Regions from separate parts of the Psychrobacillus sp. NPDC096623 genome, predicted to be linked through region 2. Evidence: predicted binding sites of a transcription regulator. Region 2 holds the regulator's gene; the other holds the start of a gene.
What was found. The regulator Rex, encoded in region 2, represses fermentation and respiration genes when NADH is low (regulators of the CRP and FNR family bind a similar motif). The targets are predictions, from matches to a motif close to TTGTGAAATATTTCACAA.

Region 1: ACIQX2_RS07660 (cytochrome c oxidase subunit 2A) is a predicted target of Rex. The motif match lies at 5,301-5,318, and genes of this name have one in related genera.

The regions. Positions count from the first base shown of each region.
Region 1 is NZ_JBIWER010000002.1:580,775-596,094, forward strand. Features, by position in the region: gene ACIQX2_RS07640 (ATP-dependent DNA helicase) at 1-1,183, shown strand, start outside; gene ACIQX2_RS07645 (carboxypeptidase M32) at 1,204-2,703, shown strand; gene ACIQX2_RS07650 (b(o/a)3-type cytochrome-c oxidase subunit 1) at 2,948-4,615, opposite strand; gene ACIQX2_RS07655 (cupredoxin domain-containing protein) at 4,616-5,092, opposite strand; gene ACIQX2_RS07660 (cytochrome c oxidase subunit 2A) at 5,115-5,237, opposite strand; gene ACIQX2_RS07665 (chemotaxis protein CheX) at 5,438-5,890, opposite strand; gene ACIQX2_RS07670 (dynamin family protein) at 6,470-10,060, shown strand; gene ACIQX2_RS07675 (sulfurtransferase) at 10,073-10,885, shown strand; gene rlmN (dual-specificity RNA methyltransferase RlmN) at 10,994-12,067, shown strand; gene arr (NAD(+)--rifampin ADP-ribosyltransferase) at 12,470-12,886, opposite strand; gene ACIQX2_RS07690 (GGDEF domain-containing protein) at 13,303-15,051, opposite strand; gene ACIQX2_RS07695 (ABC transporter substrate-binding protein) at 15,290-15,320, shown strand, end outside.
Region 2 is NZ_JBIWER010000006.1:94,748-110,067, reverse strand. Features, by position in the region: gene ACIQX2_RS15665 (3D domain-containing protein) at 1-525, shown strand, start outside; gene purU (formyltetrahydrofolate deformylase) at 672-1,577, shown strand; gene ACIQX2_RS15655 (acyltransferase family protein) at 2,072-3,118, opposite strand; gene ACIQX2_RS15650 (GDSL-type esterase/lipase family protein) at 3,229-3,840, shown strand; gene ACIQX2_RS15645 (YugN family protein) at 3,901-4,311, shown strand; gene tsaE (tRNA (adenosine(37)-N6)-threonylcarbamoyltransferase complex ATPase subunit type 1 TsaE) at 4,785-5,237, shown strand; gene tsaB (tRNA (adenosine(37)-N6)-threonylcarbamoyltransferase complex dimerization subunit type 1 TsaB) at 5,234-5,920, shown strand; gene rimI (ribosomal protein S18-alanine N-acetyltransferase) at 5,910-6,365, shown strand; gene tsaD (tRNA (adenosine(37)-N6)-threonylcarbamoyltransferase complex transferase subunit TsaD) at 6,362-7,381, shown strand; gene ACIQX2_RS15620 (DinB family protein) at 8,023-8,511, shown strand; gene ACIQX2_RS15615 (ABC-F family ATP-binding cassette domain-containing protein) at 8,584-10,515, opposite strand; gene ACIQX2_RS15610 (redox-sensing transcriptional repressor Rex) at 10,646-11,287, shown strand; gene ACIQX2_RS15605 (CPBP family intramembrane glutamic endopeptidase) at 11,333-12,070, opposite strand; gene groES (co-chaperone GroES) at 12,258-12,542, shown strand; gene groL (chaperonin GroEL) at 12,581-14,212, shown strand; gene ACIQX2_RS15590 (hypothetical protein) at 14,414-14,572, shown strand; gene ACIQX2_RS15585 (SDR family NAD(P)-dependent oxidoreductase) at 14,651-15,320, shown strand, end outside.

The DNA of each region.
Region 1 (15,320 bases), on a different contig from region 2:
TATTAGAGAAGGTCAAATGCCTTTATTGCCAGAAGTATCGATGGCTGTTTTGGATGAAGGACATTTACTTGAATTTGCTGCTCAAAAAGCATTAACGTATGAAATTCAAAGTGAAACACTTATTCGATTATTAGAAAAAGTAATGGTCGATGGTGTAAGAGAAAAAACGTTAAATTTGATGGAAGCTCTACAAGATTTACATGACAAGATTTTTGGATTATTACGTATTGGTAGTAATATGGAAGAAACAGACCGGATGAAGGTTGATAAATCTCCAGAGTTAATGCAATTATGTAAACAGGCTATTAAAGTAACAGATAGCTTACTTGAAGAATTTGTATTCGAGTCGGAGTTATTTACAATTCCAGAATATGAGTTACGTATGGTGGAAGAATTTTTAGAGCAATATACATTCTCACTTCGTTTATTTACCGAAAAAGGGGATGGCATTGAATGGTTAGAAATTATTGATGGTTATGAAACATTAATCATTATGCCTAGATTAGTTACAGATATCTTACATGAGAAATTATTTACTTCTAAAATTCCGATTGTCTTTTCATCTGCTACATTATCTATCGAAAAAGACTTTACGTATATTGCGGATTCATTAGGAATTGAGAAATTCCAATCGTTCTCCGTTGCATCACCATTTGATTATGATGAAGTAATGAAGATATATGCCACGGAAATGGAACAGCAGGAGAAACCTTATCATGTGGAAAAACTATTAAAAGACTCGATGCAAACACTTATTTTGTTTAAATCGAAAGCTGCAATGGCATCCTTTAGAGCAACTATTGGAGATAGAAATGATATCGTCTTTGAAGGTGATCGTGAACTATCAACCATTGTGAAGGAATTCCAAAATGGTGAGTACTCGACTTTATGTTCTTATCACCTTTGGGAAGGTTTGGACTTACCATTAGAAGCATTAACGAGAGTTATTATTTATGATCTGCCCCTTCCACCGGTAGATCCATTATTTGATGCAAAACGATCTTTCTCTAACAATCCATTCGAGGAAGTAGAATTGCCATTTATGCTACTAAGATTACAACAGGGTATTGGACGATTGATCCGTACCTCTAGTGATTACGGGGAAATTCATTTATTGTTAAATGAAGAGGAAGCACAGCTAAAAAACAGATTTACAGGGGTATTACCTACATCTATTTCATAATGATACTAGGGGGAAAAGAAATGTCAGTAGAACAAAGTTTTTTAGATTATGTTAAAAAGATTGGTGCTTATCAAGAAGCATTAGGGGTGCTTTATTGGGATATGCGAACTGGTGCACCGAAAAAGGGAATTGATCAGCGCTCAGAAGTTGTTGGGGTACTTGCAACAGATGTATTTAATTTATCGACTTCAGATGAACTAAAAGGATTACTTGACGAAATGGAAGTGGAGCTAGATTCCGTTACTGAAGTAACTAAACGTGTTTTTGAAGAAGTTAAAAAAGAATATAATTTAAGTAAGAAAATTCCTTCAGATGAGTATAACAAGTTTGTCGTGCTTCAATCTAAATCAGAATCTATTTGGGAAGAAGCGAAAGCTAAAAATGATTGGTCCATGTTCCAACCGTATTTAAATGAAATGGTAACAACTTTGAAGAAATTTGTGGATTATTGGGGAGTAAAAGATAACAATCCATACAATGTGTTGTTAGATCAATACGAACCAGGGATGACAACAGAAATTTTAGATGGAGTTTTTAGTGAATTAAGAGAAAAAATCGTGTCTTTATTGAAGCGGATTTCAGAATCACCAAACCAACCTAAGACTGATTTCCTGTTTGAATCTTTTGATAAAAAGAAACAGGAGGCATTTAGTTTAGATATTCTTAAGCAGCTTGGCTATGATTTTGAAGCTGGAAGATTAGATGAAACAGTACATCCATTTGCAACTGGCTTAAATAGGGGGGACGTACGAATCACGACTAAATATGATGAGTACGATTTCCGTTCTGCTGTGTTCGGTACTATACATGAATGTGGTCATGCAATATACGAGCAAAATGTTGCAGAGGAGCTAACAGGAACTCCTTTAGCAGGTGGAGCTTCCATGGGTATTCATGAATCCCAATCATTATTTTATGAAAATTTTGTTGGACGAAATCCAAAGTTCTGGGAACAAAACTATGAAAAGCTACAAAGTTACTCTCCTGAACAATTTGGAGAAGTTCCGATGGAAGATTTTCTCCGGGCAATCAACGAAGTCAAACCTTCCTTAATTCGTATCGAAGCAGATGAGCTAACATATGCTCTTCATATTATGATTCGTTATGAAATCGAAAAAGGGTTGTTTAACGGAGATTTAAAAGTAGAGGACTTACCAGACATTTGGAATTCCAAATATGAGGAATATTTAGGTGTTAGACCATCTACAAATGCAGAAGGTATTCTTCAGGATGTACACTGGGCAGGTGCAAGCTTTGGTTATTTCCCATCCTATGCACTAGGCTATATATATGCATCTCAGTTTAAAGCAGCAATGCTAAAAGATATTCCACAGTTTGATAGTTTACTAGAACAAGGCGATCTGGCACCTATCAAGGAATGGCTTACACAAAATGTGCATCAGTATGGAGCGCTTAAAAAGCCTTGGGAAATTCTTAAATCAGCAACAGGTGAAGGGCTTAACGGTAAATACTTAGCAGATTATTTAGAAGAAAAGTACACAAGAATTTATAAGCTTTAATAAGAATGGTTAAGCGATTTTGTAGATATTAGAGCTCAAGGCGGCGACTACAGTGGCAAAAGAAAGCTGAAGATCCCACAAGCCAGGCAAGGAGGGTAAAGCAACGCCCGCGGAAATTGTTCGGCCGGAGCGGGAATCAACTTTGCTTGAAATTCACCATTGAAATAGCCTTTTGTAAAATTAGTTATACTAAATAAAATGGTTAGTCTTGACATAAGTCTCGACTAACCATTTTTCAATTTTACTACCAGAATTTATATCCTTTTGAGCCTGGAGGGGCATTTTGGATCATATCTATCACTGGAACTGTATAGGCAAACAAGATTAATGCTATACAAATTGTTAACCAAATTTTCCAGTTTTCCAACCACATAGGTGACTTTTCAGCATGCTCTGAAACTTCTCCAATAGGGAACTCTGTTTCCCCTTTAGGAGCAAAGAATAATAGATTTACGACAATATATAGTACTAAAATAATACCTACGAAAAGAATTGTTCCACCAACTGCTTGTGCAATTTGGTACGGAATCCAATCAGTTGCTTGCGTTGCACCACCATAAGTAGAGAAGTCAGAGCGGCGAGGTGCTCCCATCAAGCCTACAATATGCATTGCAGCTGACATAATAGTCATACCGACTGCCCAAACAATACCTTGAATAATAGCTAATTTGTTCATTTGTTTTGTCAGCACTCTACCAGTTAAGTGAGGTAGTAACCAGTAAGATGCGCCAAAGAAAGTTAGGACTACAGTTGTTGCTACTGTTAAATGGAAATGACCAGTTACCCAGATCGTATTATGAATTAACTGATTCATCTGGTGAGATGCGTTAATAATACCACCTGCACCAGCAGGTACAAACGCGACCATTCCGATGAATGGAACTGTAAATCTAGCATCATTCCACGGAAGTTTTTTAAACCAACCAAATAATCCTTTAGCACCAAGCTGTCTTCCACGTAATTCAAATGAAGCAAACATTGAAAATGCTGTTAATAGGGAAGGAATAACAACCATCATCGTTAATACTACCTGTAAGAACTTCCAGAATGACTGAATCCCTGGTTCTGTTAACTGATGATGGAACCCAACCGGAATAGAGAATAGTAAGAATAGCATAAAAGAAAGTCTAGCTAAAGCATCAGAGAAAATTTTTCCACCAATAATTTTTGGAATGACTACGTACCAAACCATATATGCTGGTAATAACCAGAAGTATACTAATGGATGCCCGAAATACCAGAATAACGTACGAGAAAGCAATACATCTACTTTATCAACCCATCCTAAAGACCACGGTATAAGCTGGAATACTACTTCTACAGCTACTCCTAAAGAACAGATTTGCCACATAGCCATATTGACAACAACCATAAACGACAAAAGAGGACTAGGTTGACCAGGATTCGCTTTACGCCATTCAACGTACTTCATAAATAAAGCAATACCAACAATCCAAGATCCTACAACTACTAATGCCATACCCACATAAAAAATCCAATGTGCTTGAAGAGGGGCGTAGAATGTATACAATACAGAAGCTTCGTTTAATAAAACCATTGTTGCAGCTGCAACCGTACCAATAGTCATTACCCAGAAACCAATCCAACCGAGTAAGCGTTGTTTGTCTGTAAACGTACCAGAAGTTCTGCTCATAGCAGCGATTTGGAAACCAAGAATAAAATATGTTGTTAAAATAAGACCTAATAACACACCATGAACAGTTAAAACTTGATAATACCCAATTTCCCAAGGGAGTGTAAATTTACCAGAGCGTACTAAAACTTGTAGTAATCCACAAAGACCACCGATGAATAATGCGATAAATGCTACATACATATTAGCAAGAGCTAATTTACCATCACGACGATCAACTATAGTAAAACCTAATGCTTTTTCTTTAATCGTTGTCATTTACTCCACCACCTTTAGCATAGACGTCATAGAAGAATGTCCTACGCCACAATATTCATTACATAAGATTAAAAACTCCCCGGCTTTGTCTACTGTTGTTACGTACTCCGAAACATAACCTGGTTCAAGAATCATATTTATATTTGTTCCTGCAACTTGAAATCCATGAACAACGTCTTTAGTTGTAGATATGAACTTTACAGTGGAACCTAATGGCACCTCAATCTCAGGAGGATTATAGAAAAAGACAGAAGCTACTAGAACTACTTCATAGTCCCATTTTTTCCCTTCTACTTTATGAACCCCTGGATTATTAAATGGGGCTATTTCATCCACTCGCTCTGGATCGATGTAAACCTTACCTGTTGGGGGATGTGAACCAAAATGGAATGCACTATAACCAACTATACCTAAAAATAATACCAACGAGCTAATCCCAAAAGTTAGCCACCACTTTTCATACTTATGGATATGCATAAGTCCTAAACCTCCAATTAAATTAAAATCTGTCTATGAATAAGTAAAATGCCATGAACCAAGTAACTAACATAAATATGCCAACAAAACCAACTGAATAAAGAGTACCTTTTAAATCAGAATCTTTTTCTTTCTTTTTTGACATTTACTTACACCTCCTCAAATTCAACTTGTATAATTCCATAATAAATATATTAGTAGTGAGAAGATGTGATAAAAATCACACTCACGCATGTAAACTGTGAATTATATGTGAAATGTGATCGCTAACTTGGATAATTACAAAATTAGAATCATTTTTAAAAATAAAAAAAGAACCTTCCTTCAAATAGGAGGTTCTATTCCTTATTCATCTATTGTTAATATAATTGTCATTGCACCAATATTTTCAATCACTACAGGTAATTTAAATGCATGTTGAAATCCAAATAAACGGGTAGAACCGACAATAACAGTAGGGGGAGTTATATCAACTTGAACTCCACTACTTGCAACCGATGTACATATATTTCCTGCGACCATATTCCCGAGCTCGCCAGTAAAGGACTCGAGCATTTCACCTTCTAATGGCATTCCGAACATAGTTGCACCAATAGCAGAGAAGCTTTCAGCAGTAGAATCAATAATTATTCTTCCTTTAATATCACCGATAATTCCAATAAGTACACCCATTTCTTTTTGTTCAAATGGTTGCACCATCAAGGAAGGGGGTTTAATGTCCATTGAGATTGGTATAACTGATTTAAGGGATTGGATTGTCCCATTTAAAACTGTTTGAATATGTTTAGAAGTACTCATTTTTTCCCCTCCATCTAGTATAGATGTAACAATTTTATCATGTGGGATAGGAAAAAAGAATAGATTTTGTAGAATTTTGAAATATAATGTGGTATCATATGAATGAGAATGAATATCAAATTCAATTGGGAGGATGATTTATATGTTAGCTATTATCATTGGTTCGTCCATTATATTGTATAGTGGAGTAACAGCATATATTTTAAAATCTACCGCACCTAAGGCCAAAATCATATAAATAATCGTGATGACATTATTGGTGAAAGCAAAAAGATAGCAATATACCGTTTCAATTCTGAATAATATTATTATTTACTAGGTGACCGCCGATTTTGGTGGTCTTTTTTTGGTGATTTTTTACTATTCCAACTTACATGTTCATTTTTCCAACTAAATTTAAAAAAATTCCAACTAAACTGCCCATAATTCCAACTAGAGTATCAACCCCTCCAAAAATAGAATTAAAATTTCTCTTTTCGAGATTAAATACTTGCTGAATCGAAGTTTATTGTTATAGACGTTAAAATTTTGCTATGATAGGTATACATTGTCGAATTATGAAGGAGATAAACTTTTTATATGCAGAACTCAAAGGAATTACAAACGATAAAAGAACAAAATGCATTACTTGCAGCTATTTTCCAAAAAAACAATGACGACGAACGTTATCGTAAATCTAAATTATTTGCTAGTAAACTGGAAAAAGGCACATTTACTATTGCCTTCGCAGGTCACTTTTCCGCTGGTAAATCGAGTATGATCAATGCGTTAGTAGACGAACAATTACTTCCAACCAGTCCGATTCCAACATCTGCAAATATCGTAACAGTCCAAAATACGGCAGATAACTATGCACTCGTTCACTTCGTAGATCAGCCGCCTGTCAGATTTTCTGGAGAGTATGATATACAACTAGTAAAAAAATATTCAAAAGATGGCAGCAAGGTTTCTCAAATTGAAATAGGACATGCCACTTCAAAGCTCCCAAAAGGTATCACTATAATGGATACTCCCGGAGTAGACTCAACAGATGATGCGCATCGAATTTCTACTGAATCTGCCCTGCACTTAGCAGATATTGTTTTTTACGTAATGGATTATAATCATGTTCAGTCAGAGCTAAACTTTCAATTTACGAAGCAATTACTTCATTATAATAAAAATGTATATTTAATCGTAAACCAAGTGGATAAGCATCGAGAAGAGGAATTACCATTCGCTGCCTATAAGCAATCAGTCTCAGATGCTTTCAAATCTTGGTCTGTTGAGCCGAAAGCGATTTTTTATACTAGCTTAAAAAATAAGGACTTTATACATAACGACTTTCCACAGGTTCAACAAATCGTGACTAGCTCTATTGAAAACAAAGAGGATTATTATTTAACGCTTGCACAAGCTACGTTAGAAAAATTGAAGGATGAGCATGTAGATTTCCTAGAGGATGAAAAAGCAGCATGTTTTGAAACCTTTGATAACCAGCTTAGTGAAGAGGATTGGAACAATAAAGAAGATATTAAAGAACAATTGGAACTTGCTCAAAAACAAGTAAAACTCCAAGACGTTACTCTATGGAAAAAGACTTTCGAGGAACTTCGTAAAAACATATTAGAAAATGCTTCTATTATGACGTTTGAGATGCGTGAAGCATTGAAATCGTATGCGGAGAGTAAGCAAACAACTTTTAAAGTAGGCTTTTTAGGAAGCAAAAAGAAAACCGAGGAAGAGAGACAAAGAAGACTAAACGATGTAATAAGTCAGTTAGATAAAATTATTTCCACGAATATAACAAATCATTTGAAGTTATTGATGAAGCGGATGTTAAAAGACGTTTCCTTACTAACTGAGGAAAAAACAACCCAAATCGATGAAATCCAATTTAGCATACCAACTAGACTTATCGACAATTCTTTACATGAGGGTGCAAGTACGACCGGTAATGCAATCTTGAATTTTGCTAATCGTGTTACCGAAGCTGTTAATCGTTATTACATCAATGAAACAGATTTATGGAAAGAAGAAAGTATACTTTATATTGAAGAAAATCCGATTGAGGATGAAGACCATATAGCATCAAAAACAAATGAATTAACCGAAAAGAAATTAGCGATACATGCATTAGAAGAAATAGATACACGAATCCAAACATTCGAAAAAACAGTTTCTACTCCATCCTTGCCACTGCGGAAAGATCGAGATGAATTGTTAAAAAACTGGGAACAGGAACGACTTCAATTTGAAAATTCAATTACTGCCTATGAGGAACAAGAACACACTTCGGAGCAGCCAGTTGAAAATGTGGCGCAGGTTGAAGAGGTAAAGAACAAGGAAGTTCTTCTTTCTGCAGAGGCTGTAGTTAGTCGTGCAAAAAGAATTGGAGAAGTATTAGCTGAGTTGCCAGCTTTTGAACAGGCGGCTGCAACTATTAAAAGGAAGGCTTTAAGAGTTGAAAACCAACAATTTACTATTGCTTTGTTTGGAGCATTTAGTGCTGGGAAATCTAGCTTTTCCAATGCATTAATGGGAGCAAATGTATTGCCGGTTTCCCCTAATCCTACAACAGCTGCTATCAATAAAATCCATCCTATATCTGAAAAACATCTGCATAATACCGCTGATGTTGTGTTGAAATCAGAGGGACAAATATTAGCTGATGTGTCGCATGCATATGAGCAGCTTGGTATAACTGTCCATACCTTAGAGGAAGCTTATGAGAAGGCTAGTTCTGTTATGAAAGAGAAAGTAGTTGAAGAGGTTCATAAGTCGTTTGTTACAGCTTTTTATAAAGGATATCCAACATTTAAGGCACAGTTAGGTAATGTTCTACACGTTTCTGGAGAAGAATTCGGCCAATTTGTCGCAGACGAATCCAAAAGCTGTTTTGTTGATTTCATCGATTTTTATTATGATTGTGAACTAACAAGATTAGGCGTTACACTCGTAGACACTCCTGGAGCCGATTCGATTAATGCGAGACATACAGGAGTTGCATTTGACTATATTCGCAATGCGGATGCTGTATTGTTTGTCACTTATTTTAATCATGCATTTTCTAAAGCGGACCGTGAGTTCCTTATTCAGCTCGGTCGGGTAAAGGATGCATTCGAGCTAGATAAAATGTTCTTCGTGGTAAATGCAATCGATTTAGCAGACTCTGAAGAGGAAGCTACTTTAGTAAAGCAATATGTTCAGGATGAACTTCAACGATTTGGCATTCGTTTCCCAAGAGTTTATGGTGTTTCAAGTTTACAAGGATTAAAAGAAAAACTAAGTGGTTTATCGGTCCATAAAGGAATGCAACAATTTGAAGAATCCTTCCATCATTTCCTTGAAAAAGACTTAAAACAAATTTCTATTACTGCTCTCGAAGAGGAAGCGACACGTCAACAATCGAAATTATTAAGCTTAATCGATCAAACAGAAGCAAATCTTGCAAGGAAAGACCAACGATTAATCGAGCTCCGAAATTATGAACAAAATATTCGTAAAAGGTATTCAATTGGGAAGTCCACACAAATTGCAAAAGATGCAAAACAGGAGTTAGATACACTCCTTTATTACGTTTTACAACGTGTATTTTATCGTTTCAATGAATTCTTCAAAGAAGCTTATAATCCGTCTTTATTTGCCAATAACTCTGCATCTGTCGCACTGGACCTTGCCTTAAAGGATATTCTCAAAATGATTCGTTTTGATATTGAACAAGAAATGCGTGTATCTAATTTCCGCATTCTCCAGTTTATTCAACAGCAAATCCTTCAAATGGAAAAAGAAGAAATTCGTGTGCTTAAAGATTGGAACGCAAGCTTTACGTTTAGTCCTCATGAAGTAATGGAGAGAGAGTTGCTAGATTTTGTAGGACCTTTTGAAAGCGTTGCGAAATATGATCAAGTTAAATCCTACTTCAAAAATACAAAAAGCTTTTTTGAGAACAATGAAAAAGAAAAACTTCGCGATGCGTTAGCTGACCTTTCTAAAATAGAAGCAGATGGGTATTTAACGAAGGAAAAAGATCGTTTAGGTAATTGGATTGAACAATATTCAGATATTGAATCTGAGGCATTACGATTAAAGTTATTACAGGAATCGATAACTCAAATAGATGCAGAACGAAAATTATTAGAGCAGGAAGAAACACTTCGTTTGTGGAAATCAATATACGCACGACTATAAAGGAGTGATCAAATGGCTAAAGTTTTTATTGAATTACAGGAGATTTTAGAGTATAACCCCCGTTTTATCGATACTCGATTTGATTTAACTGATAATACCGCTGGACGAAAATCGTATAATGAGGAGCATTTAGAAGGCGCAATCTACTGGGATTTAGAAGAGGATTTATCCGATATGACCAGTCAAAATGGTCGACATCCGATGATCTCGAAGGAAAAAATGACATGTCTTGTTCAGAAATCTGGTTTAAATGTAGATGACTTTATCGTAATTTACGACCAGGGAGCAGCTCCATTTGCATTGCGCGCATATTTTTTATTGGATTGGGCAGGTTTCACTAATGTATATGTATCCCGTGCTGGATTTGGGGATTTAAAGCGTGCGTTGCCAGTTTCAAAAAGCGAACCTGTCTATACAAAGACGACAACTATACCTAATTGGACCAACCGTAAATTACTTACTATGGATGAAGTGAGACAAGTTGTTGCGGGAATTACAGAGGGCCAATTGATAGATGCGAGATCTAATGTTCGTTTTAAAGGTGAAAGTGAACCTATCGATTCAATCGCGGGTCATATTCCTACTGCTATTAACTTTGACTGGGAGTTGCTTAAAAAAGACGGGAAATTTTTAGAGCAAGAAGAGTTGAAGGGAAAATTGGCAGACTTAGCTCCGAAGGACAAACCGGTTATAGCTTATTGTGGAAGTGGTGTTACAGCCGCACCGTTATATAGCTGTTTAAAAGAAGCTGGTTACGAAAATGTTCAACTATACGTAGGTAGCTATAGTGATTGGATAAGAGAGAATGAAGTTGAAACTGAATAATAGAGCATAAATATTTCATTTGAACCTTTTTTCTAGTATAATAAGTTGTCTTGGGTAAATAACTATAGTATAATAGGCAAATTGTATACGCTGAAATGAGGGCTAATAATGAAAAAATCTATATATGGTCTAACTAGAGATCAATTGATCGAATGGTTAATGGAACATGGCCAAAAGAAATTCCGTGCAGAGCAGGTTTGGGACTGGTTGTACATTAAAAGAGTACAAAGCTTTGCAGAAATGACAAATGTAAACAAAGATTGTCTTCAAATTTTAGAAGATAACTTTGTCATTCAAACATTGAAAGAAAGTGTGAAACAAGAATCAGCAGATGGGACGATCAAATTCCTTTTTGAGATGCAAGATGGAAACTTAATCGAAACAGTGTTAATGCGCTTTAAATATGGACTTTCTGTTTGTGTTACGACACAGGTTGGATGTAATATTGGATGTAGCTTCTGCGCTAGTGGATTACTTAAAAAGAGCCGTGACCTTGACGCGGGTGAAATAGTGGAACAAATTATGAAGGTTCAGTTCCATTTAGACCAAATGCAAAAAGAGGATCGTGTTAGTCACATCGTTGTTATGGGTATCGGAGAGCCGTTTGATAATTACAAAAACCTGATGAATTTCTTACGTACTGTGAATGACCAAAAAGGGCTTGCAATCGGTGCTCGTCATATAACAGTTTCAACTAGTGGTCTTGCAAAAAAAATTATGGATTTTGCAGAAGAGGATATTCAAGTGAATCTTGCCGTTTCATTGCATGCACCAAACGATGAACTACGTTCCAAAATCATGGTTATAAATAAAGCATTCCCGATTGAAAAAGTTATGGCAGCTGTAGATTATTATTTAGAGAAGAAAAACCGTCGTATTACATTCGAATATATTCTTCTCAAAGACGTAAATGACCATGTAGAGGAAGCGCAACAATTAGCAAAACTTCTTGAGAATAAACGTCATCTGTCTTATGTAAACTTAATCCCATACAATCCAGTGGATGAGCATGGACAATATCAACGTAGTAGTGAAAAGTCCATTAGTGCTTTCTTCCAAACATTGAAAAACAAAGGGATCAATTGCGGTGTCCGTATGGAACAAGGTACTGATATCGATGCTGCATGTGGTCAATTGAGAAGTAAGCAAATTAAAAAAGATAAAGAAAAGGTTTCTAACTAACAATCAGATATGAAAAAAAACGCATTTGCCATTGTGAACTGCACCCCAATTGTTAGACACATCTAACAAATGGAGGTGTAGTTTTTTATTTAGGCTCTGTTAAACGAAAAGGCTTATTAATCGTTAATGATTTTGGAAAAAAGGGTTCCCGATATAATTTTCCGCTGGATATTTTTGTTAAAATTAATAAAAGATTATGCAAGTGTTCACTTAAATTAGCGCGGCAGTTTAATTCAATAAGAACATTTAATGATGTAACAAATTTACATCTGAATGGTCTATCAATTATGGCGAATATTGAGGGAGGTAACAATTGAAGAAATTTCTGCTCCGGGTTCAGACAGTGTGCCAAAGTAAATTGGTTTTTGGTTTCTTACATCATTACCTTATAGATATTATGGATTAATCGTATATTACATTTTTACCTTGTTCAGTTAACTTTTTTAAAGATGTAAGCATATGATTTATTTCTTCATCGGTATGTCTTTCCCATGAACTTAATTCAGCTTTTATTTTCAAAGGAGATTTAGACCGATAAGAACGTGTTGGGTTTCCAGGAAATCTCTTGTCAGTTAAGTTCGGATCATTTTCAAAAGAACCTATTGGTTCTACAATATAAATTCTTTCTTTTGAATTAGATCTTGCTAATTCAGCACCCCATTTTGCCGCATCTAGTGTTGCAGTAAAATATATATAGTTAGATTTTTTATCTTGGTAATTTGATAAGTGTTGAGCTTCTAATAAATCTCCAATTTTTAGTTCTGCTTTAGTACCATGAAAAAAAGGACCATTATCTAGGACATCTGGTTTGCTATTCATACTGATACACTCCTTATATGTTTAGATTTGTGCATAACAATAACAGTATAGTATGCGATTTATAAAAAGAGTAGTCTATAAATAACCTGTAAGTAATGGTATAATGTAAGTAGAGAGAATGGTATCGAACGAAAATTACCTATTTTTTACGTTTTAATTAGCAGTCTTTTTTTGTGAAAAATCATACTTAAACTACCTTTGTGCTTTAGTAAAAAATAGACAGGAAAAAAGAGCTTGGATCTCCCGGCTCTTTTTTCTATACAAAATCATCTATTAACTTAAACATTTGAAAGTATACTTGTCCGGTAAACACTGAGTGTACATCAAAATGTCTATCCAAAGCCCTTCAAAATCGATAGGAACAGGTTTTGAGTTTAAAGAATCGGGCCTTTTAGTGCACAGTTTTTCTTATTTACCTAATACTGGATTAAATAATTACTTCCTAGCAGCTGTTTGCATTGTTTTTTTACTTTAGTTGCATTCTCAGATAATTCGTAAATAGTTTGAGATTCACGATTTGTTAAGCCTGCTATGGACATTGTTAATAGCGGAAATTGTTCCTCAACTCCGTGCCTATTTTTTGAAATTATAAAACCCCTCATAATATCATAGGCATAGTAGTAATTTTCAATGGCTTTACTGAACCTTTCAATAATCTCTTCACAAATTTCTTTGCATCTTGCTACATCTATAATTAGGATGAAATCATCTCCACCAATATGGCCGATAAATCCATTGGGAGGACAGATATTTTCTAATATTTTTGCGAGATCCGTTATTACCTTATCTCCTTTTTCAAAACCATATACATCATTATATGGTTTAAAATTATCAATATCCAAATACAGTACAATAAGTTCGTTTTTATCTTCAATACATTTTTGTAGCTGCTGTTCAATAATAATATTCCCGGGTAATTCCGAAAGAGGATTTAAGTGCTTGGCATAGTCAATTTCAAGCTGCATACTTTTTTCTAATAAATCCTTAACGGTGACAATTCCAAAATAATACTCGTCTTTCGTAATAGTGATGAAATCATATAAGTGTAATGGATCCCGTTTCATAGCGATTTTCGCAACGACATCAATAGCCGTCCCAGCATCTACCTTCATAAAATGTCTGCTCATGATTGCCGAAACTGGTTTTTTATTGTATAAACTGAAACCGTACGGGCCACTGAATTTCAGATGCAGTTTGTTCCTTGTAATTACACCTATAAGCTTATTGTTTTCCTTAATACAAAAACCAGGTAAGGAATCGTTGGAATCCATTAATTTACTTACTTTGGAAATCGGCATATCACTCGAAATCATATGAAGAGGGGTAGCGATATGTTCAATCGATGTGTCCGTTAAGCGGTTAGAAATAATATTGTTTTTTCTATTATTTTCTTTCTTAATAATACTGATCAATTCACTTCGAACAGGAAACAACATGGAATTTGGCTTTTGAATATAATAGCCCTGACCAAAGTGTACTCCAATTTCGATAAGTGTTTGTAATTCCTCTATTGTTTCGATACCTTCAGCAATTATATGTATTTGTGAATAATTAGCAAATTCACATAGACTTCGAACGAGTAATTGCTTCGTTCTATCCTTATCTATATTACGGGTTAGTTTCATGTCTAATTTAATAAAGTGAGGGCGCACATCCGTTATAATGTTTAATCCAGAATATCCAGAACCTACATCGTCAATTGCTATTTGATAATATTGTTTTTTATAGTGATCTATCGTATTGATAAAATCTTTTAAATTGTTTATAGCCTCTCGTTCTGTGATTTCAAAAACAATGGAGTCAGAGTCCATCTGAAAAAGAGACAAAAACTCTTTCGTAAATCCTTGTTTAAACTTAGGGTCATTCATAATATTTGGGTTAACATTTAGAAAAAGTTTTCCTTCTGCTTGTAATTCGTAAGCACGCTTCAAAGCGTTGGCTCTACAAACATTTTCAAGCTCCCAAAGCTTACCATTTTTCAGTGCATAATCAAATAAATTCTCAGGATTATGCAATACTGTATTGCTAGGTCCTCGTGTTAATGCTTCATAACCGTATATTTGACCAGTTTGTAAAGAAATAATTGGTTGAAAAACTGTTTCTATCGCTTTTTTATCAATTATATAGCTAAAAAGGTCCTGATAAACATCTTCTAAAATCGCCATCCTGTGCTCCTCCTAAAATTAAGCAATATATCCTACCTTATAGTTTATAACTGACTTGTCACTGAGATATGATTCCTATGTTAAGAAATTGTAATAGTTTCATATTAGCTATTGCAGTTGTTGAATAATTCAAAATGTTATTGACTATTCTCCATTTCCAGTGTAATATTGCTATTACTAAATACTTTAGCGAGTTGAATCGCTGATGTATTGGATGTATAAATGGGGGTTTAAAAAGATGAAAAGTAAAAAGAAAAAATTTGGTATGG
Region 2 (15,320 bases):
TTTCGTATTGCTTTAGAGCATAATATTTCATTGGAATCGCTGATGAAGTGGAATAATATTCATGGGGAACTAATCTTCCCAGGTGATGTACTTAATGTTAGTGGGGAGGGAATCCCTGAAACTGTTAATAAGGTAGCAGCTGCATCTACTGTAGCTAGAAGCTCTCCACCTACGGAAGCATCTGAAGCACCCAAAATAACCGTATCGTCATCTATTAAAGAGCCGACAAGCTACGGCAAAGAAATGATTGTTACCGCTACGGCATATACAGCTTATTGTACGGGGTGCTCGGGAACGACCGCATACGGAATTGACTTGCGAGCCAACCCCAATCAAAAAGTAATTGCTGTAGATCCACGAGTGATTCCATTAGGCACAAAAGTGTGGGTAGAAGGCTATGGTGAAGCGATAGCTGGTGACACAGGAGGGGCTATTAAAGGAAATAAGATTGATGTTTTTATGCCTTCCTATGACAATGCAATTGCTTGGGGAGTCAAAGAAGTCAAAATTCGAGTGATTAACTAAACAAAAAATCCAGATCAGCATATATGTTGATCTGGATTTTTTTTGTATTTTAACCCTTTACTCATTTAATTTACTAAAGGGTTGAGAAGAGGTGGCGAATGTTGCATAATAAGGAAATTAATATTTATATTGTGGGAGCTGTTTATATGTCTATAAATGCGCAATTAAAAGGTAATCAACAGCAAGATGCTTATTTAGAAAACCGCGGTCGTCTTCTAGTAAAATGTCCTGATAAACCAGGAATTGTTTCTATACTATCAACCTTTTTGCATACACATCATTCCAATATTATTGAGTCTAGCCAATATTCTAGTAATCCAGAGAATGGAACATTTTTTATCCGAATTGCTTATCACTGTGAGGGATTAAATGAAAAAGCTATTCAAATGGAAAAGGATTTTGAACAAATTGCTGCAGTACATAATATGGAATTTAGCTTTCATTATCCGAAGGAGAGTACACGTTCAGCCATATTTGTTTCAAAGGAACCTCACTGCTTAATGGAGCTTTTATGGGAGTGGCAAAATGGGGATTTGGATACTGATATTGTCGTAGTCATCAGTAATCATGAATACGCGCGACCATTTGTTGAAGCATTAGGTATTCCATATTATTTTATCCCAACAAACAAAGATATTCGGAAACAAGTGGAAGCTGAACAAATTCGGCTAATGGAGGAATACAATGTAGATTTACTAATTCTTGCTCGCTACATGCAAATACTAACATCCGAGTTTGTGGACCATTTTGAAAATCGCATTATCAATATCCACCATTCATTCCTACCAGCGTTCATCGGAGCCGGTCCATACGAGCGCGCATACGAGCGAGGAGTAAAGCTAATTGGGGCTACTTCCCATTATGTAACGAATAATTTAGATGAAGGTCCTATTATCGAACAAGATGTGGAGCGGGTGGACCATCGAGATAACGTTGGGGAGTTAAAGAAAATTGGTCGCACCATTGAGCGTCGAGTATTAGCAAAGGCAGTGAAGTGGCATTTAGAAAATCGTATTATCGTTGAAGGGAACAAGACGATTGTGTTTCACTAAGTCAAAAGTTGGAATGCTCATATTGGTTGAATGCGCTAGTCAATCTGTATATAATGAACATAGAAACATAGACTATAAAGACTGGATACGCGAATATCCAGTCAGCAATTACAGACCGCAGAAAGAGCGGTTGGTCCAAGGTCAGAATAACCGTCAAACCTTTAGCTCAGGGGACGGTTATTTCTTTTTTACAAAGAAAATGATAATGGTCACTACTATGGAAAAGGTGGCTATCATTACAGCGCTAAGCTGGATCAACAAACTCATCATCTGGTATGTTGTCATGGCAACACCTCCTTAAGGAAAAGTGACCAACCGCCCACCCTGCTATGTAATTGCCAATTTATTATAACATAATAAGAACTAATGTTCTATTTTATTTGTTATTGTGATTCAAGATAGCTAAAATAGCTAATATAAGATTTCATGACTGCAAATTTTTTGAATAGGAAAAGCCCTAGCCGAGCACAATCGTTTCTCGGTTAGGGCTTTTATTAGATTTGAATCGGTTTCTTCGCACGTATATCTCCTAAAAAGAATTTTCCATATGGTATCATCTTTTGAATGGCGATAGATGCTATAATTGGTAAAATTAACCCAAGAGTCGTAAAGCCAATAATGCCGTATTGGAAATAATCGTTTAGGATAATATCGGTGAAAATATGCAAATACATGATGGCGATCGAGTGTTTTTCAATTTTTGCCAACCAGTCTAGCGATAGAATAGCAGTAATTCTTTGGAACAGACCAAGAATAACGATTATAAATGCAATCGGAATGACTAAGTCGAGCAGTAAATGATCGTATCGCAGAAACTTCATACTTAGATGATAATCAATAAATCCAAGTTTATCTGTTATTATTGCAGTAACTGCAACGATAAGAGCTCCTATCAGCCATGGACTCGTTATGTTCATCCAAACTGATTTAGCATAATAGCCAAGAGCGAAATAGACGATTGCCATTAGAACGACATCAAGATTCCAGAGCATAGGAATTGTTTGAGACGCTTCGTCTGGAGCACCGCTAATATATTGCATAGCGAAAATACTTTCTAAATGAGCAACTATATAGAAGACGATAAGCAATCCGATTTGCTTTATTCTACTTAAATATTTTGTCATCATCATGAATAATAAATATGTAAAGAATAATGTCGTAACGAACCAGAAAACTCCATACGCACCACGTGCGAAACGACCTGCAATCACTAATTTCCATAAATCCTGTAAGTACCAGGATAAGTCCAAGTTTCCTCCCGCAAGCTCCATTCCATAACGAACAGTTGTTATAGCTATTAGGAAAAACAAGTACGGTACCATTAGCTGTAAGAACCTTTTTTTAATAGAGGCCTTTGTGTCTTGCTCTTCTTTTAATTCTTTGAAAAATAGTCCGCTTAATAAGAAAAAAGCTGGCATATGAAACCAGTATATATAAGTGATGAAAGGGAAATTCAATTCACCTGGATAATGTCCGATTACTACTAAAATCATTAAGAATCCTTTTGTCACGTCAACCCATGTTAATCGTTTGTTAGCCATAAAACTTCCTCCAAAACATAATATCTATGTTTGTTTATCCGTTTTTGGGTAAATATAAACTTATAGTGTGTTTCAATTATATTACATATTATTAAAAGGAGTTTTGTTAAATGTTGGAAGTAATTTGTTTCGGGGATAGTATCACCGCTAGAAAAGAAGGCTACTCGACACCAATTTTAACGCATAAATTAGGTTCAAAAATGCCTAATTATAAATTTATCAATGCAGGAGTCTCTGGTAACACTACGGAGCAGGCGATGTTCCGTTTTAATAGAGACGTATTATCGAAGCGCCCCGATGCGGTGACTGTATTATTTGGCGCAAATGATTCGGCAACCCATAAATTTGTAGATTTAGAAACGTTTAAGCGTAATATTTCATTATTTGCAAAGCAAATCGGTCCAGAAAAAACGATATTAATCAGTCCTGCACCTGTAGATGAGGCTCTTCAACCGAATAGAACGAATGAACGTATGGAGCAATATGCACTCGCTGTTCAAGAGGTTGCGAAAGAAACTGGGAGTCATTTTATCGATTTCTTTCATATGTTATATTCACTACCAAACTATAAGGAGCTTTTGGTCGGTGAGAAGAATGATGGGTTGCATTTTGGTGAGCCTGCTTATGAAATGCTTTCGGATTTAATCGTGCAAAAAGTAGAGGAAATGGAAATTGAGGATGGGTTCTTCAAAAAACTAGTGGACCGATTGATGAGAGGCTAGTATTTTTCAAACGATTCTTGGAAAAGATAGAAGGAAGATACGAACAAGGAGTGAATTCATTTGCTACAGCTGCAAACGGAACTGGAAGGAAAGGAAATCGGTTTTGGAGATTTAAGAAGTCGAATTGATAGCCTTGGCTATACAATAGGTGGAAATTGGGATTACCATAAAGGCAGTTTTGATAATGTATTATGGCGAAATGAAGGTGAAACAATCTACTTGCGACTTCCATTCGAAGTAGTGCAGGGGGAGCTAGATAATTATGATGCGCAAATTAAGTTTCAAACGCCCTATGTCATCAAGCATGTTGTGAATATTGGCTTAGACGATGATGAGCATTCGCTTCTCACATCCACAGGCTTCAATCAATTCCAAGATCCAGTTGATAAGGATGGTCATATTGCAAACCAAAATAAATGGACTGCGGCTGGAGAGAAAGCTGTTGAGAAAATCGTACGATTAGTCCAATAAATGAAAGACCATTTTGCACAAACTGCGAAATGGTTTTTTTAATGAGTGAATTAATTCTTGTACTCCGAACTCAAATTTTCCAGTTTCCAATTGGAAGATCTATACAATGAAACTACTGATTTCCGTTTCAGGCGGGTGCTTTCCGCGAGCAGGCTTCAATCTCTTCGTGACTACGTTCCTGCAGAGTCGCCACCTTTCACTTCAATCAATTAATTAAGTGAGTAGTACTCAACTATTAGATAGAGCACAACCATCCAGCATCCTTAAAAATTCACTCGGTAATAATATAGCAAAATGTCTGTCCAAAGCCTTTTGAAAACGATAGAAACAGGTCTTGAACTTAAAGGGCCTTTCATCTGTATGCCTAGTTTTTCTTAGTGCGATAAGCTCTCTAAAGACCCCACACTTACAATATTTGCAGTATTTCATTATAATAGAAGCATTAGAGATGTAACTGGAAAGGAAAGCGACCGATGAAATATGAACGATTGATTAATTCGGAGCAAGAAACAAAGGCTCTGGCTGAGCAATTAGCAGCTTTACTATATGGCGGTGATGTACTGACGCTAGAAGGTGATTTAGGAGCGGGTAAAACGACATTCACCAAAAGTGTGGCGAAGGGATTGGGAATTACACGAAACGTGAACAGTCCAACGTTTACTATATTAAAGCAATATGAGGGCAGGCTACCGTTAAATCATTTAGATGTCTACCGACTAGCAGATAGTGATGAAGATCTGGGCTGGGACGAGCTATTCTACGGGGATGCGGTCAGCATTATTGAATGGGCCCATTTAATAGAAGAAGATCTGCCAACGGAACGATTGGCGATTCAAATTCTTCGTCTAGAAGGGGATGCTCGAAAATTTACGTTTATGCCTTTTGGCAAACGATATGAACAATTATGTGAGGAGCTTTTTGAATGATTTGGTTAGGAATAGATACATCACATACACCGCTTGCGGTAGCTATTGTAAAGGATGAGCAGGTACTTGCCTCGTTTCAATCATCGATGAAAATTACCCACTCGATTGGTACGATGCCAGCGATTGAAGAATTAATGGAAAAAGCAAATATCAAACCGAATGAAATAGATGCAATTGCTGTTGCGAAAGGACCCGGTTCTTATACAGGAGTCCGAATTGGAGTAACGATAGGAAAAACGCTCGCTTGGACATTAAATGTACCGATATATTCAGTATCGAGTTTACATTCACTTGCAGAGAATGCACCATATTTCCAAGGAGTTGTGTGTTCTATTATGGATGCACGACGTGGCAATGTATTTGCAGGAATTTATAGTAACGGTGAAGTAGTAAAAGAGGCGCATATGTCCTTAGTAGATTTACTGACAACTTTGGATAATTTGGAGCAGCCTGTTTTATTTGTCGGGTTGGACGTTTCGATTCACTGGGAGCAAATAAAAGAAGTACTTGGAGATAAAGTTCAACGAGTTAATGCGGCTTTCGATTTACCAAGTGCTGCTGTCTTAATAGAAATGGCGAAAAAAATGGAGCCTTCTGAAGTGCATACAGTAGTACCAGAGTATTTAAGAATTACCGAAGCAGAGGCAAACTGGATGAAAGAGCAGAAGAAAAATGGAAACTAATATAACTTACCGAAAAATGACGATAGCAGATATCGATCAAGTACTATTGATCGAACAGGAGGCTTTCGACACACCGTGGACGAGGGAAGCCTTTGAGCATGAAATGACGACAAATTTATATTCGCATTATCTGGTGGCAGAAACAGAGGCTAAAGAAATAATTGGTTACTGTGGTATGTGGGTAGTGATGGATGAAAGTCATATTACTAATGTGGCAGTAGCTGAACGAATGCGCGGATACAAAATTGGTGAGGGCCTGATGCGTGAAGCTATCCGTGTTGTAACAGAACAGGGTGTTGTACTCATGACACTAGAAGTTAGAGTATCAAATGATGTAGCAAAGAACTTATATCATAAACTTAACTTCCAAGATGGAGGCATACGGAAAAACTATTATTCAGACACCGGAGAGGATGCACTTGTGATGTGGGTGGAATTTAAATGATAAAAGATCAATATATATTAGGAATAGAAACTAGCTGTGATGAAACAGCGGCATCGATCGTGAAAAATGGACAAGAGATTATCTCCAATGTGGTTGCCTCTCAAATCGAAAGTCATAAACGATTTGGTGGAGTAGTGCCTGAAATTGCGTCGAGACATCATGTGGAGCAAATTACGATTGTCATCGAAGAGGCATTAAAACAAGCAGGAATGACACCGCAGGATATTGATGCAGTTGCAGTAACAGAAGGTCCAGGATTAGTAGGAGCCCTTTTAATAGGGATAAATGCAGCCAAAGCATTCGCTTTTGCACATGGACTTCCGCTAGTTGGCGTACATCATATCGCAGGACATATTTATGCAAATGGATTAGTGCAGAAGATGGAATTTCCACTGCTAGCGTTAGTCGTGTCTGGCGGACATACAGAGCTTGTATTGATGAAAGAAGACGGTATATTCGAGTTAATCGGAGAGACTAGAGATGATGCTGCGGGTGAAGCGTATGATAAAGTAGCACGTGTGTTGAATCTTCCTTACCCAGGTGGACCACATATCGATAAACTTGCTAACGAAAGTGATGAAGCATTGCAATTTCCTAGAGCATGGTTGGAAGAAGGGTCCTACGATTTTAGCTTCAGCGGATTAAAATCAGCAGTAATCAATTATCAGCATAATGCCGAGCAGCGAGGAGAAAAAATTAATCCTAACCATCTAGCTGCAGGATTCCAACAAAGTGTAGTAGAAGTTTTAACAGCAAAAACTGTTCGTGCAGCACGTGAATTTAACGTCAAGCAAGTCATTGCTGCAGGAGGAGTTGCTGCCAACAAAGGGCTTCGTAGTTCACTAGAGGAAGCTTTTATTAAAGAGAATATTCCTTTTAATGTGCCGCCAATCAAGTTATGTACAGACAATGCTGCCATGATTGCAGCCGCGGGAAATTCGAAATTTACAGCAGGACATAGAAGTAATATGTCGATGAATGGTAGACCAGGTTTAGAATTAGATAGTTGGAACTAAGCAAAGCGGAAGCGCCTATGGTTTGGAAGCCAATCTCAGCGCGCGACATCGTCGTGCTCCTAAGCAAAGCTCGTCGCAAAATAATAAACATTTCGCAACGACTGCTCAGGCGGTCTTGGCCCCGAAGTCTAGACAAATAAATATGGAGTTAATAGTATATACTTTCTAAAAATGAGATCCTCTTTTCTTCGACAAGAAAAGAGGATTTTTTATCATGTAATTTAGAAGTTGTCAATAGAGAACATTCGTACTTATGCACAATTTGTGGATAACATGTGTGTAACTTAACGATAGACTATATATAGTATCATTTTTATACACACCATTGTGTATAACTAGTTTTATAAATTGTGGACAATGTGGATAAACCTGTTGATAGATTGATATAACTCATTTTTTTATGTGAATAAATATGTGGAGAAAAATATCGGTGAAAAAGTACTTGACCAACATATATGTATACGATTCGACATAACAGTAAATAAAAGATGAAAACGCAAGAAGGATTAATGCTGAATTTGTAGAATTCTAAGTAATAAGTAAGAAAGTATCAGAATCGCCAATCAAATTTGCTAGGATTTGATTAAAGAAAATAAAAATAAGGTAGAAGATTACTTTTCAATTATTAGGGAGGAAACTTAGTGAAAATGTTATTTCAGTATAATTGGTTGGTTAGGGAAGAATGGTATCAGTGGTGTGAGAGATTAAGTGAAGAAGATCTGTTATGTAAGCGCACAGGGGGAGTAGGAAGTATTCTTGAAACCTTATTTCATATAGTTGATGTTGAATGGAGTTGGATTCGCATTTTACAGGATAAGCCTGATTTTCAGGAGAGTTTTGAAAATTATAGTACTCTGGAGAAAGTACGACAATTAGACGCTGAATTTAGATTAGAGGTCGAAGCCTTTGTGAACGACTGGAATGATAGCATGGGAAGTCGCATACTTTACGATACATTACCAGATGGAAGAATTGAACAGGATTCCTGGGGTGAGGTTATTCGACATGTAATTGCACATGAAATACACCATATCGGACAATTATCTATTTGGGCGAGGGAATTAGGAGAGAAACCGGTATCTGCTAATGTAATTGGTCGAGGCCTTGCAGATTCTGCAAAGAGTAAGTAGACTCTGACTTTAAAAAGGATAAAGAAAAGGTAGTGAAACCAAAAAACGAATTGGTTTCACTACCTATTTTCTTTAAGGTGTTATTTCTTCAAGCTGTTCCTGTAATTCTAACCATTCATTTGACAGGTCATCTTGCTTTTCTTTCCATTCATCCAATTCACGTTGCAGCTGTTGAACAGCTTCGTGATCTTGGAAAATTGCAGGGTCACATAGCTTTTCTTCAATCGTTGCAATTTCTGCATCAATCGTTGGAATCTTACTTTCTAATTCCTCTAGCTGGCGTCGAAGCTGGCGTTCTTTTTTCTTGGCTTCTTTATCAATAGTAGATGTGTTCACTTTCGTCACTATCGTATTTTCAACGACGGTATTTTCTAAAGCGAGCTCTTCCATTTCTTCCTTTTTCTCTAAATAATAGTCGTAATCTCCAAGGAATAGTGTTGCATCATCGCTTGCTAATTCAATTACCTTGGTTGCAATTCGGTTAATGAAGTATCGGTCATGGGAGACGAATATAATTGTTCCTGGAAAATCGAGCAAGGCATTTTCGAGAACCTCTTTACTATCTAAGTCTAGATGGTTAGTAGGCTCATCGAGTACAAGAGTATTCGCTTTTAAAAGCATTAGCTTTGCAAGTGCGAGTCTTGCTTTTTCACCACCAGATAATGTTGATACCGTTTTTTGTACATCGTCTCCTGTAAACAAGAAACGACCTAATACAGTACGGACATCTCTTTCATTCATCAATGGCCACTCGTCCCATAGTTCTTGAAGGGCAGTTTTGTTTCCAGTTAAAGCAGCTTGTTCCTGGTCATAGTATCCAAACTGGACATTCGTTCCGTACTGAATTTTACCTCCAGCAGCATCCAACTGTTTCATAATGGTCTTTAGTAAAGTAGATTTTCCGACCCCGTTTGGTCCAACAAGTGCGATTCGATCCTGCTTGTATACGGAGAACGATATATTAGATGAGACGGTCTTGTTTGGATAACCGACTGCGATTTCCTCAAGGCGCAACACGTCATTGCCACTAGGTCGATCAATCGTAAATCCGAATGAGGCGGATTTCTCATCGCCGTCTGGGGACTCCATCCAATCCGTTTTTTCGATAACCTTACGTCTAGATTGAGCCATTTTAGTAGTAGAGGCACGAGCAAGATTTTTACTAACAAAATCCTCTAGCTTCGCTTTTTCCTCTTGCTGTTTTTCATATTTCTTTCTATCTAACTCGTAGTTTTTTGCTTTTTGCGTTAAGTAGGAGCTGTAGTTGCCCACGTATCTTGCTACATTATGACGAGATACTTCGTACACAAAGTTGACTACCTGATCTAAAAAGTATCGGTCATGCGAGACGATAAGCACTGCGCCGTTATAATTTTTTAAATAGTTTTCCAAAAAGCTTAACGTTTGAATGTCCAAATGGTTGGTAGGCTCATCGAGAATCAGTAAGTCTGGCTTACTTAATAGCATTTTTGCAAGTGCTAATCTCGTTTTTTGTCCTCCCGATAATGCTTGGACAGGCTTGTCGTAATCATCTGGGAAAAACTGCATCCCGTGTAAGATAGAGCGGATATCTGATTCGAAGCGATAACCACCAGCTTCCTTAAAGGCTAACTGTAATTCATCATAAGTTGCAGCCACTCGTGCATAAGCTTCGGAATCTTCATATATAACAGGGTCTGCCATCTGTGATTCCAAGGCACGGAGCTCTTTTTCAGAGTTAATGAGATGACTAAAAATCGTCTTCATTTCCTCCCAGATAGTCAGCTTGGATTCGAGTCCTGCATGCTGTTCTAAATAACCAAGACGAATATTTTTGGGCATAATGATTTCGCCTGAATCGTACGACATTTCACCTGCTATTATTTTAAGTAAAGTGGATTTTCCGGCGCCATTTCTACCAACAAGGGCTACCCGGTCTCGGTCCTGAACCTCTAGCTTTACATTAGTTAATATATCTTCACCGTTAAAGGATTTTGTTATTTGATTGACTTGTAAAACAATCACAATTATTCGCACCTCAATTCTATCCTAAGTGTAATAGATAGGGCTTGTTGTTGCAACGCCATAGCTTTACAATGATAGAAATGTCTAGTAAGATAAAAACGATTTGTTTGACTAAACTAGGAGGATTTTTATGAAACCTGAAATACCGAGAATTCCTCAAGCTACTACAAAAAGACTTCCATTATATTATAGATTTTTACAAAGCTTTCATAATGCTGGACATAAACGAGTTTCCTCACAGGAACTGAGTGAAGCGATGAAAATTGATTCCGCAACTATTAGAAGAGATTTCTCTCATTTTGGTGCGCTTGGGAAAAAGGGGTACGGTTATGACGTTCCAACTCTACTTGAGTTTTTCCGTAAAACACTCGATCAGGATGAGGCTGCAAATGTGGCTCTTATTGGTGTTGGTAGTTTGGGAAATGCTTTTCTAAAGTATAATTTCCAAAAAAACCACAACACAAAAATTGTCGTTGCATTTGATACTAAGGCTCCTGTTGAAGGTACTACTATAAGTGATATACCGGTGTATCATTCGAGTGTGATGCTTGAAAAGCTAGAGGAATTTGGAATTGAACTAGTTATTTTCACTTTGCCAAGTCGATCTGCACAGCAAGTAGCCGATCAGCTAGAGTCCTCATCTATTAAAGGGATATTAAACTTTACGCCAATTCGTATTCAAACAAAAGACGCTATCCGCGTGCATACAATCGATCTTTCTGTTGAACTACAAACCCTTATCTATTTAATAAGAAACGAACATGCTGAATAATGTAAAAAGCCTTTGACCACATTGCTAGATGGTCAAAGGCTTTTATTAAGGAAAAAATATTATCTGCATATTTGAATATTGTTCAAAAAATTTCTGAATATCTTCCCCATAAAATTGAACAAGTACAACAAATCCATTTAATAGCATATGAGAGATAATAGATGCAATGATTCGCTTCGTCTTGTAATAAATAAAGGAGAATATAAATCCAGATACTGCATATAGTAGGATGTGCGTAAAGTCAAAGTGTATAATGGCGAATACAATCGCACTGACAGAAGCAGCTACAAAGAAATTCGTTTTTGGAAGTAGTGTTCCGAAAATGATACGACGAAAAATGAGTTCCTCTAGTATAGGAGCAAATAGGACAATAGAAAATATAGCAAATGGTACTGCTTGGGCGATTTCTATAAACTGGGTTGTATTTTCTGAGCCCGGATCCACACCAAATTTAAGCTCAATACTTGCCGCAAACCCCTGACCAAAAAGTACTAGAAAAAATCCGACAATTCCCCAACCAATCGTTTGTAGAGTGGGGGTTGAGTTACCTTTTAACGGCTTCAAGTAAGTATTGTCTTTTCGGATGATTAGCAGGGTGATTACCGTGGCAATTGCCATGCTAAGAAATACCCACCAACCAGAAATATTAAGTGCGGGATCTTCCACACCTTTTGTTTCAAAAAAATTATAAAGGAACGGCAAGATTGGCACCAGCACAGCTCCAGATAACTGCATAATGCAGTAAACGATTAAAATGTAGATACCGGTTTTTTGTTGTTTCATGAACAGTTTAAGTCCTCTCTCTTTGTAGCTTCTTCTTTCATTGTATCGGAAATAGGAAATAAAAGAAAAAGATACCTTCTCACTTGCAAAATGTTCTGTGATTAATTATTATTATAAGTGTGTTAGCACTCAAAGAGTAAGAGTGCTAATAATATTAAATTTTACTATTTTAGGGAGGTAGTTTCACTTGTTAAGACCATTAGGTGATCGTATCGTAATCGAATTAATCGAAGCTGAGGAAAAAACAGCATCTGGCATCGTACTTCCAGACTCTGCTAAAGAAAAACCGCAAGAAGGAAATGTTGTTGCTATAGGTACTGGACGAGTACTTGAAAACGGCACTCGCGTTGAACTAGACGTTAAAGAGGGAGACCGTATCATCTTCTCTAAATATTCTGGTACAGAAGTGAAATATGAAAATAATGACTATTTAATCTTACGCGAAAGCGATGTACTAGCTATTATTGGCTAATAAAACTTTCAAAAATATATTCAGGAGGTAACTAACACATGGCTAAAGAAATTAAATTCAGTGAAGACGCTCGTAGCGCAATGCTACGTGGAGTAGATAAACTTGCAGATGCTGTTAAAGTAACACTTGGACCAAAAGGACGTAACGTAGTTCTGGAGAAAAAATTTGGTTCACCACTTATTACTAATGATGGTGTAACAATCGCAAAAGATATCGAATTGGAAGATGCATTTGAAAATATGGGTGCTAAGTTAGTTGCAGAGGTTGCTTCTAAAACAAACGATATCGCTGGTGATGGTACAACTACTGCTACTGTTTTAGCACAATCGATGATTCGTGAAGGATTGAAAAACGTAACAGCAGGAGCTAACCCAGTAGGAATCCGTAAAGGAATTGACCTAGCAGTTGCAGCAGCAGTTACAGAGTTAAAAGCAATTTCTAAACAAATCGAAGGCAAAGAGTCAATTGCACAGGTTGCAGCTATTTCTTCAGGAGATTCTGAAGTTGGTGATTTAATCGCGGAGGCAATGGAACGTGTTGGTAACGACGGTGTTATTACAATTGAAGAATCTAAAGGCTTCACTACAGAACTTGATGTAGTAGAAGGTATGCAGTTCGATCGTGGATATGCATCTCCATATATGGTGACAGATTCAGATAAAATGGAAGCTATTTTAGACAATCCATATATTTTAATTACAGATAAAAAAATCACAAGCATTCAAGAAATTCTTCCTGTGCTGGAGCAAGTAGTACAACAAGGTAAACCACTTTTACTAATCTCTGAGGACGTAGAAGGGGAAGCTTTAGCTACTCTTGTATTAAACAAATTACGTGGAACGTTCAATGCTGTAGCTGTTAAAGCTCCAGGTTTTGGGGATCGTCGTAAAGCAATGCTAGAAGATATCGCAGTTCTAACTGGCGCTGAAGTAATTACAGAGGATTTAGGCTTAGACTTGAAATCTGCTAACATTACACAATTAGGTCGCGCTTCAAAAGTTGTTGTATCTAAAGACAATACGACAATCGTAGAGGGTAACGGAGAGTCTGATCGCATCGCTGGTCGTGTAACACAAATCCGTGCTCAATTAGAAGATACAACTTCTGAATTCGACAAAGAAAAACTACAAGAACGTCTTGCTAAATTAGCTGGTGGTGTAGCTGTAGTGAAAGTCGGAGCAGCAACAGAAACAGAACTAAAAGAACGCAAGCTTCGTATTGAAGATGCTCTTAATGCTACCCGCGCAGCAGTTGAAGAAGGTATCGTAGCTGGTGGTGGTACTGCACTAGTAAACGTATATAACAAAGTTGCAGAATTAGCAGAAACAAAAGAAGGCGACGTAGCAACTGGTCTGAAAATTGTACTTCGTGCATTAGAAGAACCAGTTCGTCAAATCGCTAACAACGCAGGTCTTGAAGGATCTATCGTTGTAGATCGTCTAAAACGCGAAGAAATCGGTATCGGTTTCAACGCTGCAACAGGCGAATGGGTGAACATGATCGAAGCAGGTATCGTAGATCCAACTAAAGTAACTCGTTCAGCACTTCAAAATGCTGCATCTGTAGCAGCATTATTCTTAACTACAGAAGCAGTAGTTGCAGACATTCCAGAACCAGCAGGCGGCGGCATGGGCATGCCTGACATGGGCGGAATGGGCGGCATGATGTAAAAAAAGCCAGAAACCCTTTATAAATAAGGTGTTTCCAGTTCAATTTACATTACTTTACCACTTCTGTGTATTAAAAAAATGCATATGACTAATTTTAGAGGAGGTCTTTCATCAGTTTGCTAAACTGTTGGGAGGCCTTTTCTTCCATATTGGTAGTCATGAGAACCCTGTCAATATATAATGTCAATTTATGGAGTATAAGTGGATACGGAACAAGCATCGTCTTTACTTGAAGATGGAGCAATTACCGAACACTCAGCAGGCGATATAGCTGTGAAAGAAGCTGTTTTCCAAGATTCTAATCCGGTTGAAGTTGCGACTCATTGGAAAGAAGCATTAAGACTATTTGAATGTTTTTGAAACTGATTAACCAACATTAAAAGGAAAAACATTTAAGATTGGTGAAGGACAAGACGTATTTTAATGGGGGAATTAGACATGGATTTTACGAATAAAGTGGTGTTAATTACTGGTGCAGGTGCTGGGATAGGTCGCGAAACCGCACTTCAATATGCAGCAAATGGTGCGAAAGTGGTTGTAAATGCAATAGGGAAAGAACGTGGTAAACAAACAGCCGAGTTAATCAAAGAAAAAGGCGGAGAAGCCATCTTTATACAGGGTGATATATCGAAAAAGTCCGATGTGGAAAACATGGTGAATAAGACGTTACAGGCATACGGACGGATTGATATTTTAGTTAACAATGCTGCTGTAGTTGCTGCTGGGACCATTGAGAATACAACGGAAGAGGATATCGATCGTACATTGGCCGTTAATATTAAAGGGACTTACCTTACATCTCAATATGTCGCAAAACAAATGAGAGAGCAAGGTGGCGGAGTCATCGTTCATGTTGGTTCTGTTGCTTCTATAAAAGGACATCAAGACCGTAGCATTTATAGTGCATCAAAAGGGGCTGTCTTAGCTCTTACGAAATCAATGGCGCTGGAATTAATGGATGCCAATATCCGTGTTAATTGCGTCAGCCCGGGAACAACCTATACGGATGGCGTACATAATCGTATTGAAGCTTCTTCAGATCCAGAAGCATTGAAATCGATGTATTTCGCAAGACAGCCCATGAATCGTCTCGCAAAACCAGAGGAAA